3 regions of the Halalkalibacter sp. HAAS-P013 genome follow, and region 3 is predicted to be linked to each of the others. Evidence: predicted binding sites of a transcription regulator. Region 3 holds the regulator's gene; each other region holds the start of a gene.
The links. Region 3 encodes Rex, which represses fermentation and respiration genes when NADH is low (regulators of the CRP and FNR family bind a similar motif). Its sites were predicted from a motif close to TTGTGAAATATTTCACAA; they were not measured.
Positions count from the first base shown of each region.

Region 1: the regulator Rex is predicted to act here: its motif matches at 2,814-2,831, upstream of ric (iron-sulfur cluster repair di-iron protein).
Region 2: the regulator Rex is predicted to act here: its motif matches at 2,211-2,228, upstream of nirB (nitrite reductase large subunit NirB).

Region 1 is NZ_JBWQTU010000016.1:34,965-39,660, reverse strand. It holds gene AC1FXP_RS19300 (cupin domain-containing protein) at 176-1,090, shown strand; gene AC1FXP_RS19295 (hypothetical protein) at 1,444-1,647, opposite strand; gene AC1FXP_RS19290 (Crp/Fnr family transcriptional regulator) at 2,064-2,753, opposite strand; gene ric (iron-sulfur cluster repair di-iron protein) at 2,982-3,689, shown strand; gene AC1FXP_RS19280 (NAD(P)H-dependent flavin oxidoreductase) at 4,040-4,696, shown strand, end outside.
Region 2 is NZ_JBWQTU010000001.1:272,266-276,961, forward strand. It holds gene nirB (nitrite reductase large subunit NirB) at 1-2,194, opposite strand, end outside; gene AC1FXP_RS01495 (NarK family nitrate/nitrite MFS transporter) at 2,543-3,853, shown strand; gene AC1FXP_RS01500 (hypothetical protein) at 4,257-4,696, shown strand, end outside.
Region 3 is NZ_JBWQTU010000024.1:18,043-22,738, reverse strand. It holds gene AC1FXP_RS21535 (MDR family MFS transporter) at 1-54, opposite strand, end outside; gene AC1FXP_RS21530 (DoxX family protein) at 198-734, opposite strand; gene tatC (twin-arginine translocase subunit TatC) at 981-1,733, opposite strand; gene AC1FXP_RS21520 (twin-arginine translocase TatA/TatE family subunit) at 1,751-1,933, opposite strand; gene AC1FXP_RS21515 (redox-sensing transcriptional repressor Rex) at 2,043-2,678, opposite strand; gene AC1FXP_RS21510 (ABC transporter ATP-binding protein) at 3,149-4,696, shown strand, end outside.

The sequences.
Region 1 (4,696 bases), on a different contig from region 3:
TCAAAAGCCGGTAACAGAGGCAGGGATGTCCCAAAAGCAAACCTTTTGGGACATCCCCTTCAATATTTATACTAAGAGTGCCTATTTCATAAGTAACGCTGAAGCATGCACATTCCCTTCAGATCGGCATATGTTAATGAATAAATTTGATAAACCTTTGAAAGGAATGTATAAAATGTATAATGTGCCTAAAAACACCCCATATCCTTATTATCCGAATATTAATAGGACTAAAAATCATGCAGGGTATATGATCAGGAACCAACATGAAAACAAACAACAAATGGAAAACATACTGTCGGGAATTAATCGAGAGGCTACAGCTATTGAATTCTATAGACGATTAGCTAATGTAGCACCTGATCAAAGACATAAAAAAGATATTCTGCAAACATTAGAATCGAAAAAAGCCCATTTGAGCCTCTTTTCTCAACTTTATATGAATCTAACCGGCAGACAGCCTCAGTACCAAATTGACAAAATTCCTTTTCAAAGCTTTAGAGAAGGTTTGCAAAAGGCTAACGAAATAGAAGTAGAAAGCTATCATGAATATCAGAGAAGTTGTTCACTATCCCATGATCCAAATATACAAAATGTTTTTTTATGGGCTTTACAAGGAGAACAAGAAAATGCTTCTAGGTTAAGCTCATTGATTGAGGAAGATTTGTATCGCTTAACCGATTATGGAACCGAGCCGTTCGTAATTGATATTGAAGAAGTTACAAAGCAAAACAACACGTTCCGAACTGCATTATGGACAGGGGAATATTTGCAAGTGACGCTAATGAGTATCGGCGTAGGAGAAGATATCGGTTTAGAAATTCATCCAAAATTAGATCAATTCCTTCGTATTGAAGAAGGTCAAGGGCTGGTGCAAATGGGAGATAGCAAAGATCAACTTAATTTTCAAGCAGAAGTCTTCGATGACTTTGCAATCGTAATCCCTGCTGGAACATGGCACAATTTAACCAATACGGGTAATAAACCAATTAAACTCTACTCGATCTATGCCCCACCGGAGCATCCATATGGAACTGTTCATGAAACGAAAGCCATTGCAATGGCTGCTGAAGAGGACCATCACCACTAGTCAGCAGCTAAAATGAAAGTCGTAGGATAAAGCAAGAAGGGGTGCATCAAAAAGTCAAAACAAACCTTTTGGCACCCCTATATTTTTTACCCTTTTCTAATCCAAAACTTTAACACACCGTTTTCTTCTGTATCTGTTACAAGCTCATAACCGCCAAATACACATATCCCTACATGTATATAATTATCAAATTCATAGTTTGTCAATTATATCAACTAGAGAAATACTAAAAGCCACTATGTAATACCAACACCCCTTTTTTGAATATAATGAAAAAAAGGTAATTACCGACCTTTTAGTACAATCTATTTTGGGGTGTTGTTACAGGATATGCAAAGAGAAATCTATAGCTATTAGCAACAATAATATGGGTACGATGGATATGGCGGATATATTGGATAAGGTGGATATGCCGGGTATGGATAAAAAAATCCTGGTCGTGGACTTAACAATACCCCGGCTGCTAGCCCTGTAAAAAATGGCAACGCAAATGGGACAAATCTTTGATCTCTTCTATGAAACGGATGATGGTTCATAGCGTAATTACTTCGTATCACTTTTATCTTCCTCCATCATATTTTTTTTAGACGTTACACTAAAGAATATGCCTTACCTATCAAAGGTTCTTGGGTGTTCGTTCCTAATTTCAAAAAAAACATATGATACATGCAAATTTATTTACTGGAGGTACTTAAAATCCGCCCACGAAAAATTTCCCAAATATATAATAAACCAAGTTATGGTAAATGTAGGAGATTAAATAACTGGAGATTATGAGCGGAATGCACCTGTGCCACTTATTAATCGACCGCAACACCGAGCCCTTGATCCGCTTTATACGATAAGATTTGAAAGTATCAAATGAAATAAGTAACAAGCACTTCGCCTTTAGAAGTTCTTGTTACTTATTAAATGGCTATTACAATGGCTTCATTAAGTTCAGTTAATTATCATGTAGTCATAGCAATAAAGCTTACATTATTTCATCTTCCAATTTTTCTAAACTTATTAGAAAAAAACCTTCTGCATCCGTATCAATCATTTCTTTCTTCCGTAAACGATTAATGGTACGATTTATCGTCTCTCTCGAAGTTCCAATCATATTAGCTAATTCTCTATTAGTAAAATGGGTTGTTAGTTTAAACCGGTCGCCGACCTGCTCACCATTTGATTTACATAAGCGAAGAAGTAACATCACAATTTGTTCATATGTGTCACGAAGAATTTTTTCCTCTAAGCGATTCTGGAGATCCACAATTTTTTCCCCTAACACTTTGAACATCTTCATACATAGTTCAGGATATGTAAGAAGGATCTGTTCAAACTGCCCCACCGGAATAACAATTAACTCTGAGGTCTCAAGGATCTCGGCATGTGCAGGGAAGTTTCCTTTTCGGAAAAAACCAGCGTGAGGAAACATATCCCCATCCTCAAGAATGGAGACAATTTGTTCTTTGCCTGACAGATCGGTTTTATTTATTTTCACCTTACCCGAATGAATAAAAAACACTCGATCAAGTGGTTCGCCTTGCATAAAAACAAATGACCTTGCCGGATATGTCCGCAATTGTGAAATATCGACGATCGGCTGGATCTCTTCTTCTGAAAGATCCTTAAAAAGGGATACTTCCTGTAAATGGTTTTTAATCAGCGCTGTTTTCATATCAAAACCCCTTAACTTACATATTCTTCATTTAATTGTAGTAAATCATCAAGAAGTAAACTGTGAGCTAGATCACAAGTATACCTAATAATGGTGAGTTTAATTCTAGAGCTGGTATTTTTGAAAAGACACTTTCCTTTTAGTCGTGATCTAAATCACTACAAGTACGATAATTCGTTGTTATCATTTACTTAGATTCAAATTAATTAATCAAATGGAGGAATTATAATGGACCGAACATTTACTGAAACATCAGTTGTAGGTGAAATCGTAACGAAATTTCCTAAGGCAAGTGACCTTTTCAAATCTTATCGCATTGACTTTTGTTGTGGCGGAAACCGTCCAATTATAGAGGCTATAAATGAAAGAAATCTTTCAGCAGAGGAAGTTTTAACAAACTTAAATACACTGTATCAAGAAACAATTGCTTCAAATGAATCAAGAATCGAGTGGGAACGCGCATCATATAGTGAACTAATCGATTATATTATTAATAAGCATCACCGCTTTATTAATGAAGAGTTTAGTCAATTAAGTCCTTACGTCACAAAAGTATTACGAGTTCATGGGTCTGGACAACCTCATTTAGCTCAAATCCATCGTTTATTCCACGAATTACGAGTTGAATTAGAGCAACATTTAATTAAAGAAGAAACGGAAGATTTTCCTCTTATTTTAGAAGTTGAACAAAACAGAACGAAAGAAAACGTTGAGAAATTACAAAAGGTCGTTGAAGAACTAGAAAATGAACATAGCCACGCCGGGAACATTTTAAAAGAACTCCGTGAGGTTACAAACGACTTTACTCCTCCAGAAGGAGCGTGCGGCACGTATCGTTTAGTCTATCAACGTCTTGAAGACATTGAAGCTGATATGTTCCAACACATTCACTTAGAAAATAATGTATTGTTCCCTCGAGCAGTAGCACAGGTGTAGTTCTCTTAGAGTATATGATGCATGTAACCGGTTAAAGGGGTTTGTTAAAAGATCTGTTTTTGACAAACTCCCACGGCATTGCCTTCTCTGTTTCTGCTTATGAGACAACCATTTGTTTCAACAAAGAAACAAAGACATGAACGCTTTTGCTCATGTCTTTGTTTTTTCTTGTTTCTGCTTTCTCAGTGATTTTGGAATATATACGCAATTCGGTTCACATTCCATATAATCTCCAGTTGACGCATACGCTCTTTAGCGCGATATATTAGGAGTAAATGTTAATTAAGTCACAGTTGTTTGAAGAGTCTATTGTTACTATTAACAGTATTAAGGTCAAACTTAATAAATAGTTGAAATGGGGTGTATCTTTGAACTTTCCACAATTAAAAATAGGCCATATGGTGCCAGAGGTTCCAATCATTCAAGGTGGTATGGGTGTAGGGATTTCTTTAAGTCGGCTCGCATCTGCAGTTGCGAACGCCGGAGGAATCGGGATCATATCAGGGACGGGTATTACTGTAGATGAGATGAGATCACATATTAGGAAGGCTAAGGAAAACATAAACAATTCAGGATATATTGGGGTAAACGTTCTCTTCTCCATGAATGACTTTGCTGAAAAGATGAAAGCAGCCATTGAGGAAAGAGTGGATTTCATTATATCAGGTGCCGGAATTTCAAGAGATATGTATGCATGGGGCAAAGAAGCCGGCATCCCCGTCATCTCGATTGTATCTTCAGCGAAACTTGCTAAGCTATCAGAACGACTTGGTGCTTCCGCAGTTGTTGTAGAGGGCCATGAAGCCGGTGGACACCTTGGTACTGATAGGCCGTTGTTTGATATATTACCGGAAGTGGTAAAAGCGGTTAAAATTCCGGTCATTGCTGCTGGAGGAATTTTAACTGGAGAAGATCTCGCACGCGCATTAAGTCTGGGAGCTTCTGGAGTACAAATGGGAACGAGGTTTGTGGCTAGTGAAGAGTGCGACGCACCGTTATCATTTAAA
Region 2 (4,696 bases), on a different contig from region 3:
GGTAATATTGTAAATACGCTCCTGTAATTTCATAAACTTCTTCTTCTGTTTTCACTTTGCATAACAAGTCTCCAGCTCTTAGGTCTGTTCCACCGTTTCCTGCTACGTAAATTTCCCATCCTCCATCAAGACCGACAATTCCTACATCTTTAATCCCTGCTTCTGCACAGTTTCGTGGACAAGCAGACACACCCATTTTTACTTTATGCGGCGTATCAAGACGTTCAAAACGTTTCTCTAATTCAATTCCTAGACTCATAGAATCTTGAGTACCGAAGCGGCAAAATTGTGCTCCAACGCAAGTTTTAACAGTACGTAACGTTTTTCCGTAAGCATAACCAGAAGGCATTCCTAACTCTTCCCAAACAGCAGGCAATTGTTCTTTTTCTAGTCCATATAAACCAATTCTTTGCCCGCCCGTTATTTTTAATAATTGAACATCATATTTCTCTGCAATATCCGCTAATTTGCGTAAATCTTTGGCTGTCGTGACTCCACCGTACATTCTCGGAATGACTGAGTACGTACCGTCTTTTTGAATGTTTGCATGCATTTTTTCATTCACTAAACGGGAATCTCTTTCATCCGCGTAGTCAGGGTAAATCATCCCTAAGAAATAATTAAGAGCAGGGCGGCATTTTGAACAACCTTCTTCGTTTTTCCATTGCAATACATTCATAACTTCTTTAATTGTTGTTAATCCTTTTTCACGGATCTCTTCAACTACTTCATCACGACTTAATGTTGTACAACCACAAACGGTCTTTTTCTCGGCTACTTGCTCATATTCATCTCCAAGAGTGTAGGCAATGATATCTTGAATAACAGGTTTGCATCGTCCACATGAGCGACCCGCATTTGTGCATCCTCCGACTTGCTCAACCGTTGTGACCCCTTCTTCTTGAATTGCTTGAACAATCGTTTCTTTGCTAATCCCATTACATCCACAAACGACCTCATCATTTGGCATACTTGCCACATCATTTGTTTCAGCTTCTCCTGATTGAAGAAATGATACAGACGTAAAGTCAGATACATCTTGTTTTTCATTTAGCATTTTAAACAATCGGTTGCTATCTTTTGTGTCACCGTATAAAACAATCCCTACAATACGATCATCACGAACTAATACCTTTTTATAGATTCCTTCATATTCATTGTGAACAACAATTGCTTTAGACGTGTTATCATCGTAAATTTCACCAGCTGAGAAAAGGTCAATCCCTGAAACTTTCAATTGTGTTCCAGTTATAGAACCTTCATAGCCTTTATCTTTCTGATTGCAAAGTACTTGTGCCAACACTTTTCCTTGCTCATAGAGAGGAGCAACGAGACCGTAAACAATCTCTCTATGTTCCGCACATTCACCAACTGCATACACGTGCGGAATGTTTGTTTCCATAAAGTCATTTACAACAATCCCTCTGTTTACGTAGATTCCGCTTTCTTTTGCAACCTCAACATTTGGTTTGATGCCCGCAGCCATTACAACTAAATCAGCTTCCGATTCTGTACCGTCTTTGAATCGGATTCCTTCAACTCGATTTGAACCAGTTAGTTCGACCGTTGCTTTTTCCATTAGGAAGTTCATTCCTTGTGATTCTAATTCTCTCTTCAACATATTTGCAGCAACTGCATCTAGTTGTCGTTCCATTAAATGTTCCATTAAATGTACAACATCTACTTTCATTCCTAAATGAATCAATCCTTTTGCAGCTTCTAACCCTAACAATCCTCCACCAATGACGACGGCCTTTTTGTATTGCTTTGCAGTTTGAATCATATCCTCACAATCTTTAATATCGCGAAAACCGATGACACCTTCTTTATCTGCTCCAGGTACCGGCAAGATAAATGGCAACGACCCTGTTGCTAGAATCAATTCATCATAAGCTACTTCTCGTCCCTTTTCTGAAATGACAAGTTTTTTATTGGTGTCAATGCCAATTACCGTCTCACCAGTAAATAGCTGAATATTGTTTGATTCATACCAATTTAGATCATTAATAATCGTTTCTTCAAATGTCGTGTTCCCTTGTAACACATTTGATAACTGAATACGATTGTAGTTAGGATGAGGCTCATTCCCGAAGATTGTAATCTTAAATAAATCACGGTTAAGTTTTAATATCTCTTCTATGACGCGAACGCCTGCCATTCCATTTCCTATCATGACTAACTTTCTCTTTGCCATCAATTATCCCTCCAAGTTGTTCAGTAATTCACATTCTTTATCTACTGCTCATTGTAGGACAAAAATTTCATCATTTATGTGAGAAAGGTCACACTTCCAAAAATAATGTTCAAGTTTTCACAAGGTGTTGGTTAAACAATTTATTCATATTTATTATTTATTTTTTTCAACTTGTCTTCCCCTGTTTTTTTCCTATTATATATAAAACATAAAACAAGCTTTTGTGCTTTGCAAAACATTTAGGAATGTGACATTCATCACTTTCATGCAGATGGTTACTTTGTATGATTTGAGTATGAAAAAAAGATGTATTTCAAATATATTAATCCATTATTGGGGGAAATCGACATGGGAAGAATAAAAGAATGGAATCCAGAGAACAAAGAATTCTGGGAAAAGGAAGGAAAAAGGCACGCAAAAAGAAACTTATGGATCTCAGTTCCAACACTAATGCTTGCCTTTATCGTTTGGCAAATCTGGTCAGTTGTAGCAGTTAGGTTGAATGACATTGGTTTTGCATTTACAGATGAACAATTATTCACGTTAGCGGCTATTCCAGGACTTGTTGGTGCATCACTACGATTTGTGTATACATTTGCTGTAGGGAAATTCGGCGGTAGAAACTGGGTCGTATTTTCGACAGGGGTTCTATTAATCCCTACAGTAGGTATCGGTTTTGCTGTTCAAAATCCTGATACACCTTACTGGGTCATGTTGCTGTTAGCTGCATTATGTGGACTTGGTGGAGGAAACTTCTCTTCTGCTTTAGCAAACATTAGTTTCTTTTTCCCGAAAAAAGAAAAAGGAACAGCGCTTGGTATTAACGGTGGATTAGGAAATATGGGGGTTTCTGTTGTTCAATTCGTAACTCCACTTATCATTGCAGTAAGTACATTTGCTTTTATTGGCGGAGAAAGTCAAGTGTTAGCAAATGGCCAGGAAATTTGGTTACAAAACGCGGCATTCATTTGGGTCATTCCTATTGTTGTGATGACAATTGTAGCGTATTTCGGAATGGATAACCTACCAACTGCTCAGCAGTCAGTAAAAGACCAGTTTGTTATTGTCAAACGTAAGCACACGTGGATCATGACTATTTTATACGTTGCTACATTCGGTTCATTTATTGGATACGGAGCGGCATTTCCATTATTATTACGCTCTCAATTCCCTGACTACGTTGCATTAGCCTTTCTAGGTGCCTTTTTAGCAGCTGCATTTAGACCTGTAGGTGGATGGGTTTCTGATAAATTTGGTGGTGCTCGCGTAACAACTTACGTACTTGTTGCTATGACGCTTGGAGCCCTTTCTGTTATTTACTTTATTGGGCAACAAAGCTTTGTTGGGTTCTTAGTATCGTTCTTACTATTATTTATTGCTGCAGGCATGGGTTCTGGTTCAACATTCCAAATGATCCCTATCATCTTCCCGGTAAAAGAAGCAGCGCCTGTTTTAGGATTTACAGCAGCCTTTGCCGCATATGGATCATTCTTTATACCGCAGTTATTTGGTTGGTCTGTATCAACAACTGGTACACCAATTTCAGCATTGTATTACTTCATTGCATTTTATGTGATCTCGATCGGCCTTAATTGGTATTACTACCAAAGAAAAAATGCAGAAATTCGCTGTGATGACTTCAGCAAAAAAGCTGCTTAAAACAATGAATTTTTAAAAAGTGCAATAATACCATGTAGGGAAATAATGTTACTAGCATACTAATGACCAGACCTATTCTGCAAATTGAATAGGTCTTTCTTAATAACTTCACAAAAAGAGTCTATTCTTTTTGGATTAATAAGAAAGAATTGTAAATGATAATTACTAAGAGTAAAACGACTAACAACAGATAAGGAAATACAACATGAACAACTTCAGGCCAACAAATCATGAACGACGATATAAAGCTCACGTGAGTACACTGGGTACAACGCAATTGCATTTGCGAAATCCTTTTATCATAGCTTGGTGGTCAGCCGCATTTCCAGGTTTTGGACACTTGCTATTATCAAAGTACCTTAGAGGTTTCACCTTATTTATGTGGGAGATTTTCATCAATAATATGACAAACTTAAACTTGTCTATGGTTTATTCATTTACAGGCAATATCGATCTGGCTAAAGAAGTTCTCGATCCAAAATGGTTTTTGCTTTATATTCCTGTCTATCTATTTTCTATTTGGGATAGTTATCGAACGACTGTTGATATGAATAGATTATTTCTCCTCTCTGAACGAGAAAATGCAGATTTTAATACATACAGTATAGGTGCACTAGAAATCAATTACTTAGATAAAAGAAGACCTCTAATGGCTGCTATTTGGTCACTATTTTCGCCGGGTCTGGGACAGCTCTACATTCATCGTGTCGTTACAGCCCTATTTACAACTGTATGGACGATTGTTTTTGTTTATTTTTCGAACCTACTAGTTGCTGTTCATTATCTTTTTTTAGGAGAAATAGCTCAAGCTACACAAGTACTTGATCCACAATGGTTACTATT
Region 3 (4,696 bases):
AAAGGATCCGAGCAGCACAGCTACAACGACCATCCACTTTCCTGACACTTTCATTGTTATCCACACCATTTCGTCTGTCGAAATATTATAGCTGTATCATAACATAAGTGTTAATGCAGGAACACTATTTAGATCGACCTAGAACCACCAATAAGAGGCAAACCCCTTCTTTCTTTAGAGTCTACCTCTTTTTCCATTTAGATCGCTTCTTTTAACCCTTTACCAGCTGCTCCAAATCCATTTTCGTTGTTTCTCTTTTTAAATACGACGCTTTTCAAGTATGGCAATACCCATCTATCTCCACCGTAGCGACCAGCATTGGCTCCTGCTACTATAATAAACATTGAGATTAAGATCATCCACGGATTTGAAGAAATCGTTCCGGCAAACAAGAATGACATGTTCATTACTACTCCGAAGAAAGCTGCTGCTGATGTGAATACCCCTAAAATTAATCCTAATCCTACTAATACTTCTCCCCAGGCCACCATAAAGCTAAACATATCTGCGTTCGGGATCGCTATACTCTCTAAAAATGATACGTAGTTTGGATACATTAACGCTTCCCCGCTCATCACTGGGTTTGCCACGGATCCTTGTAAATAGCCTCCTGCGTTAAAGTCTCCAGTCACCTTTCCCCATCCTGCTGTTAACCAAGACCATCCTAGATATACTCGTAAGAACAACCATACTCCCGCGACATATTTGTTTTCTCTGAAAAATTGACCGATCATTGTAAGTCCTCCTTCTATTTGCTCTTTGTTTGTTCAACACTTCACATGAATTAGTGAAGTAGTTGATGTTTTTTTAGAGTCGGCTGTGATATTCCTTTTTGTTATGTGAATGTTTTCACAACCTTTTCTATATTCATAGTATAGGACAGGACAACCTTTTTGGCTACCCTATTTAAAGACATGTCAAACTATGTTCAATATCTCACAAAACAGTATAAAAAAGAGTGACTTCCATCACAGCAGAAGTCACTCTTTTATGCTTTCTTCTCGTTCTCTTTCCAACCTTTGAACTTTTCGATAGGTCAGATAAGACACCCAGATACTAAATTCATAAAGAAGCAATAACGGCAAAGTCACCATCAAATGAGACAAAATCTCTGGCGGTGTTATAAAACCAGCTATTACAAGCAAAACGAAATAAGCAAACTTCCTTACCTGCGCTAGTAAACTCGGTGTTAGCATCCCTAACCGGGTAAAAAACATCACAATAACAGGAAGTTGAAATAACAATCCAAATGGCAACGTTACTTGAAAGAGAAACGAAAAGTATTCATTAATCCCATACTGCTCAGTAATTCCTAATCGTTCTGACAAACTCCCCATAAATTGAACGATAAAGGGGAAAAGAACAAAGTACGAAAACGAAAGACCAGCTAGAAATAATATGAAAGCAAACGGAATATAGGCAAGTGTAGCCTTTTGTTCCTTCTCATGTAAGCCAGGACTAACAAACGCCCAAAGCTGATACAAGATGACTGGAAACGTGATAATGAGCGCACTTGCAAAAGCAAATGTCATAAATATCCGAATCGGATCCGTCATCTTAAAAGCATTCATTGGCAAGTCTTGAGCAGTAGGTGTGCTTTGCAAGTATGTTATTAACGGTGTAGCTAAAAAGAAGCCGGCAATTAGTGCCACGATGAAGAAGACTAAAGTTATAATAATTCTTCGTCTAAGCTCCACGATGTGGTCCATTACCGACATGTCTCTTTGTTCCATTTATAGACCCTTCCTACTTAGGCTTTATCGTTATCTTTTTTCTTGTTCTCATCTTCGTCTGCTAAGCCTTTTGTTGCGTTTTTAAATTCACGTAATGTATTCCCAGCAGCTTTTCCTAACTCTGGCAACTTCTTTGGACCAAAAATTAGTAACGCAACGATTGCAATCAATGCAATGCTGCCTGCTCCTAATCCACCCATAGGTAGCACCTCCTTGTCCTATTTTCATTATAGAGTGTGTTCAATTAGAAGGCAATGGCTTCTCGTGCTACACGTCCGTGTGAGAAAACCACTCCTATTTAAACAGAAGCTACACAGGGTAATGTTTTAAAAAATAAACCAATGCTTGTAGCTCAACCGAAAGATCAATATGGTGGACGCGTACAGTTTCCGGTACGTCGAGTCTAGCTGGTGTAAAGTTTAATATCCCTTGTATCCCTGCAGCGACTAATTGATCTGCAATCTTCTGTGCTGCAACTTGTGGCACCGTCAAAATGGCAACCGTTACTTCTGGGTCAATAACTTTCTCAAGATCACCTAGATGATGAACCGTTACGCCGCCTATTTCCTCACCAATTTTATGATCATCAACATCAAAAGCCATTACAATTCTTGTGTTATTATTTTTTGAAAAATTGTATTGTAAAAATGCCGTTCCTAAATTCCCGACACCAACAAGAACAACTTTTGTCAACTCATCTTGGTCTAGCGTTTTACGAAAAAAAGAAAGTAAATAATTCACATTATACCCATAGCCTTTTTTTCCTAGCGCTCCAAAATAAGAAAAGTCACGTCTTATCGTAGCCGAATCCACTTTCACTGCATCACTTAATTCAGTCGATGAGACACGTTGCTTACCTGAAGCAGACAAATTTTCTAAGAAACGATAATAAAGCGGCAACCGCTTCGCTGTTGCTTGAGGTATCTTCGTTTGATCAATTTTCATCCATTGCCTCCCTCCTACCATCGTTAAGTTAGCAATTCAAGACTACCGTTATTGTACACCATTTCACAGAGTTTGTAATCGTTTCACACATCTGTTCATGAAGTTGTTGAAAGATGCATTCTACGATACACTTAAGAGGTAACACCAAAAGGACGCTTTTCCCTTTTGGTGTTACCTCTTAGCAATGAGCGGAGCCGCCGTTTTCTTTTTAGTATTTTGAGTGCTCTTCTCAAAATACGTACGGCGCGCGGAGCCATTGCCAATCGGTATCCACTTTTTTTAGATAAGAGCCATTTTCCCTTTTGGTGTTACCTCTTAGCAATAAACAGAGCCGCCGTTTTCTTTTTAGTATTTTGAGTGCTCTTCTCAAAATACGTACGGCGTGTGGAGCCGTTGCCACTTTGGGCGCATTTTATTAATGAAAAACGTTTTTTTATAGGAAAAGATTTTATTAGTTAGGAATGAAATCCATGATTATTTTACAATGTAATAATGTTTGTAAGTCTTTTGGGATTGATCCCATTTTAACAAATATTAAATTAGATATCCAAACCGGGGAGCGTGTTGCCCTAGTTGGACGAAATGGTGCAGGTAAGTCAACATTACTAAAAATAATTGCAGGGCAACTTTCCTATGATAGTGGACAAGTTATGATGCCAAAAGGAACTGAGCTTGGCTACCTTGCTCAAAATACTGGCCTTGAATCAGAGTTATCCATTTGGGAAGAGATGTTAACCGTTTTTGCTCCTATACGTAAAATGGAAAAACAAATTCGGGACATGGAATTACAAATGTCTGATCCCTCCTTGCTCGAGAACGAAACTCGTTACAACAAGCTTTTAAAAGAATATGATCAGCTTCAAATCACTTTTAAAGATAAGGGTGGTTATCAGTATGAAGCTGACATTCGCGGTGTCCTTGCAGGGATGAATTTCGGTGACTTTGATTACGAAACAAAAATATCTACATTAAGTGGTGGTCAAAAAACGAGACTAGCGTTAGCAAAGTTATTGTTAACAAAGCCAGATCTTCTTATTCTTGACGAACCAACCAACCACTTAGATATTGCAACTCTTACTTGGCTTGAACAATATTTGGTTGGTTATAAGGGTGCGATTCTTATCGTGTCCCACGACCGCTACTTTTTAGATAAAATTGTGACAGAAGTGATCGAAATCTCCCGAACAAAATCAACCAAATTCATAGGAAATTATAGTGCTTATCTTGATGAAAAAGCAAAACGTTACGAACTCGAGTTAAAACAATACGAGAAACAACAAGATGAAGTCGCTAAGTTAGAAGACTTTATTCAACGGAACATTGCTAGAGCTTCGACAACGAAGCGAGCACAAAGTCGTAGGAAACAACTCGAACGAATGACTTTACTAGACCGTCCCGCTGGATCAGAGAAATCAGCTTCTTTTTCATTTGCGATTAAACGTCAAAGCGGAAAAGAGGTTATCCGTGCAACTGATCTTCATGTTGCTTATGGTAATGAAACGATCTTTCAAAATTTAAACCTTTCGATTGATCGAGAAGAAAGTGTGGCACTCATCGGGCCAAATGGCGCTGGGAAATCAACACTTCTAAAAGCACTAATGAAAGATATTCCATTAAAAGATGGGGTTATTCGCTTCGGTAGTAATGTGACAGTCGGTTATTATGACCAAGAACAAGCTAATCTAAAGTCTAACAAGCTCGTTTTACACGAGCTGTGGGATGACCATAATCTCTTACCCGAAAAAGAAATCAGAACGGTATTAGGTAACTTTCTTTTTAGCGGTGATGACGTACTAAAACCTGTTTCTACGTTAAGTGGAGGAGAAAAAGCGCGACTTGCCCTTGCAAAATTAATGATGAAAAAAGCAAATCTCCTAATTCTCGATGAGCCAACAAACCATTTGGATCTTGATGCAAAAGAAATTTTAGAAAATGCTCTAATCGATTATCCAGGAACCTTGTTATTTGTTTCTCATGACCGCTATTTCTTAAATCGCATTGCTACAAGGATGGCTGAG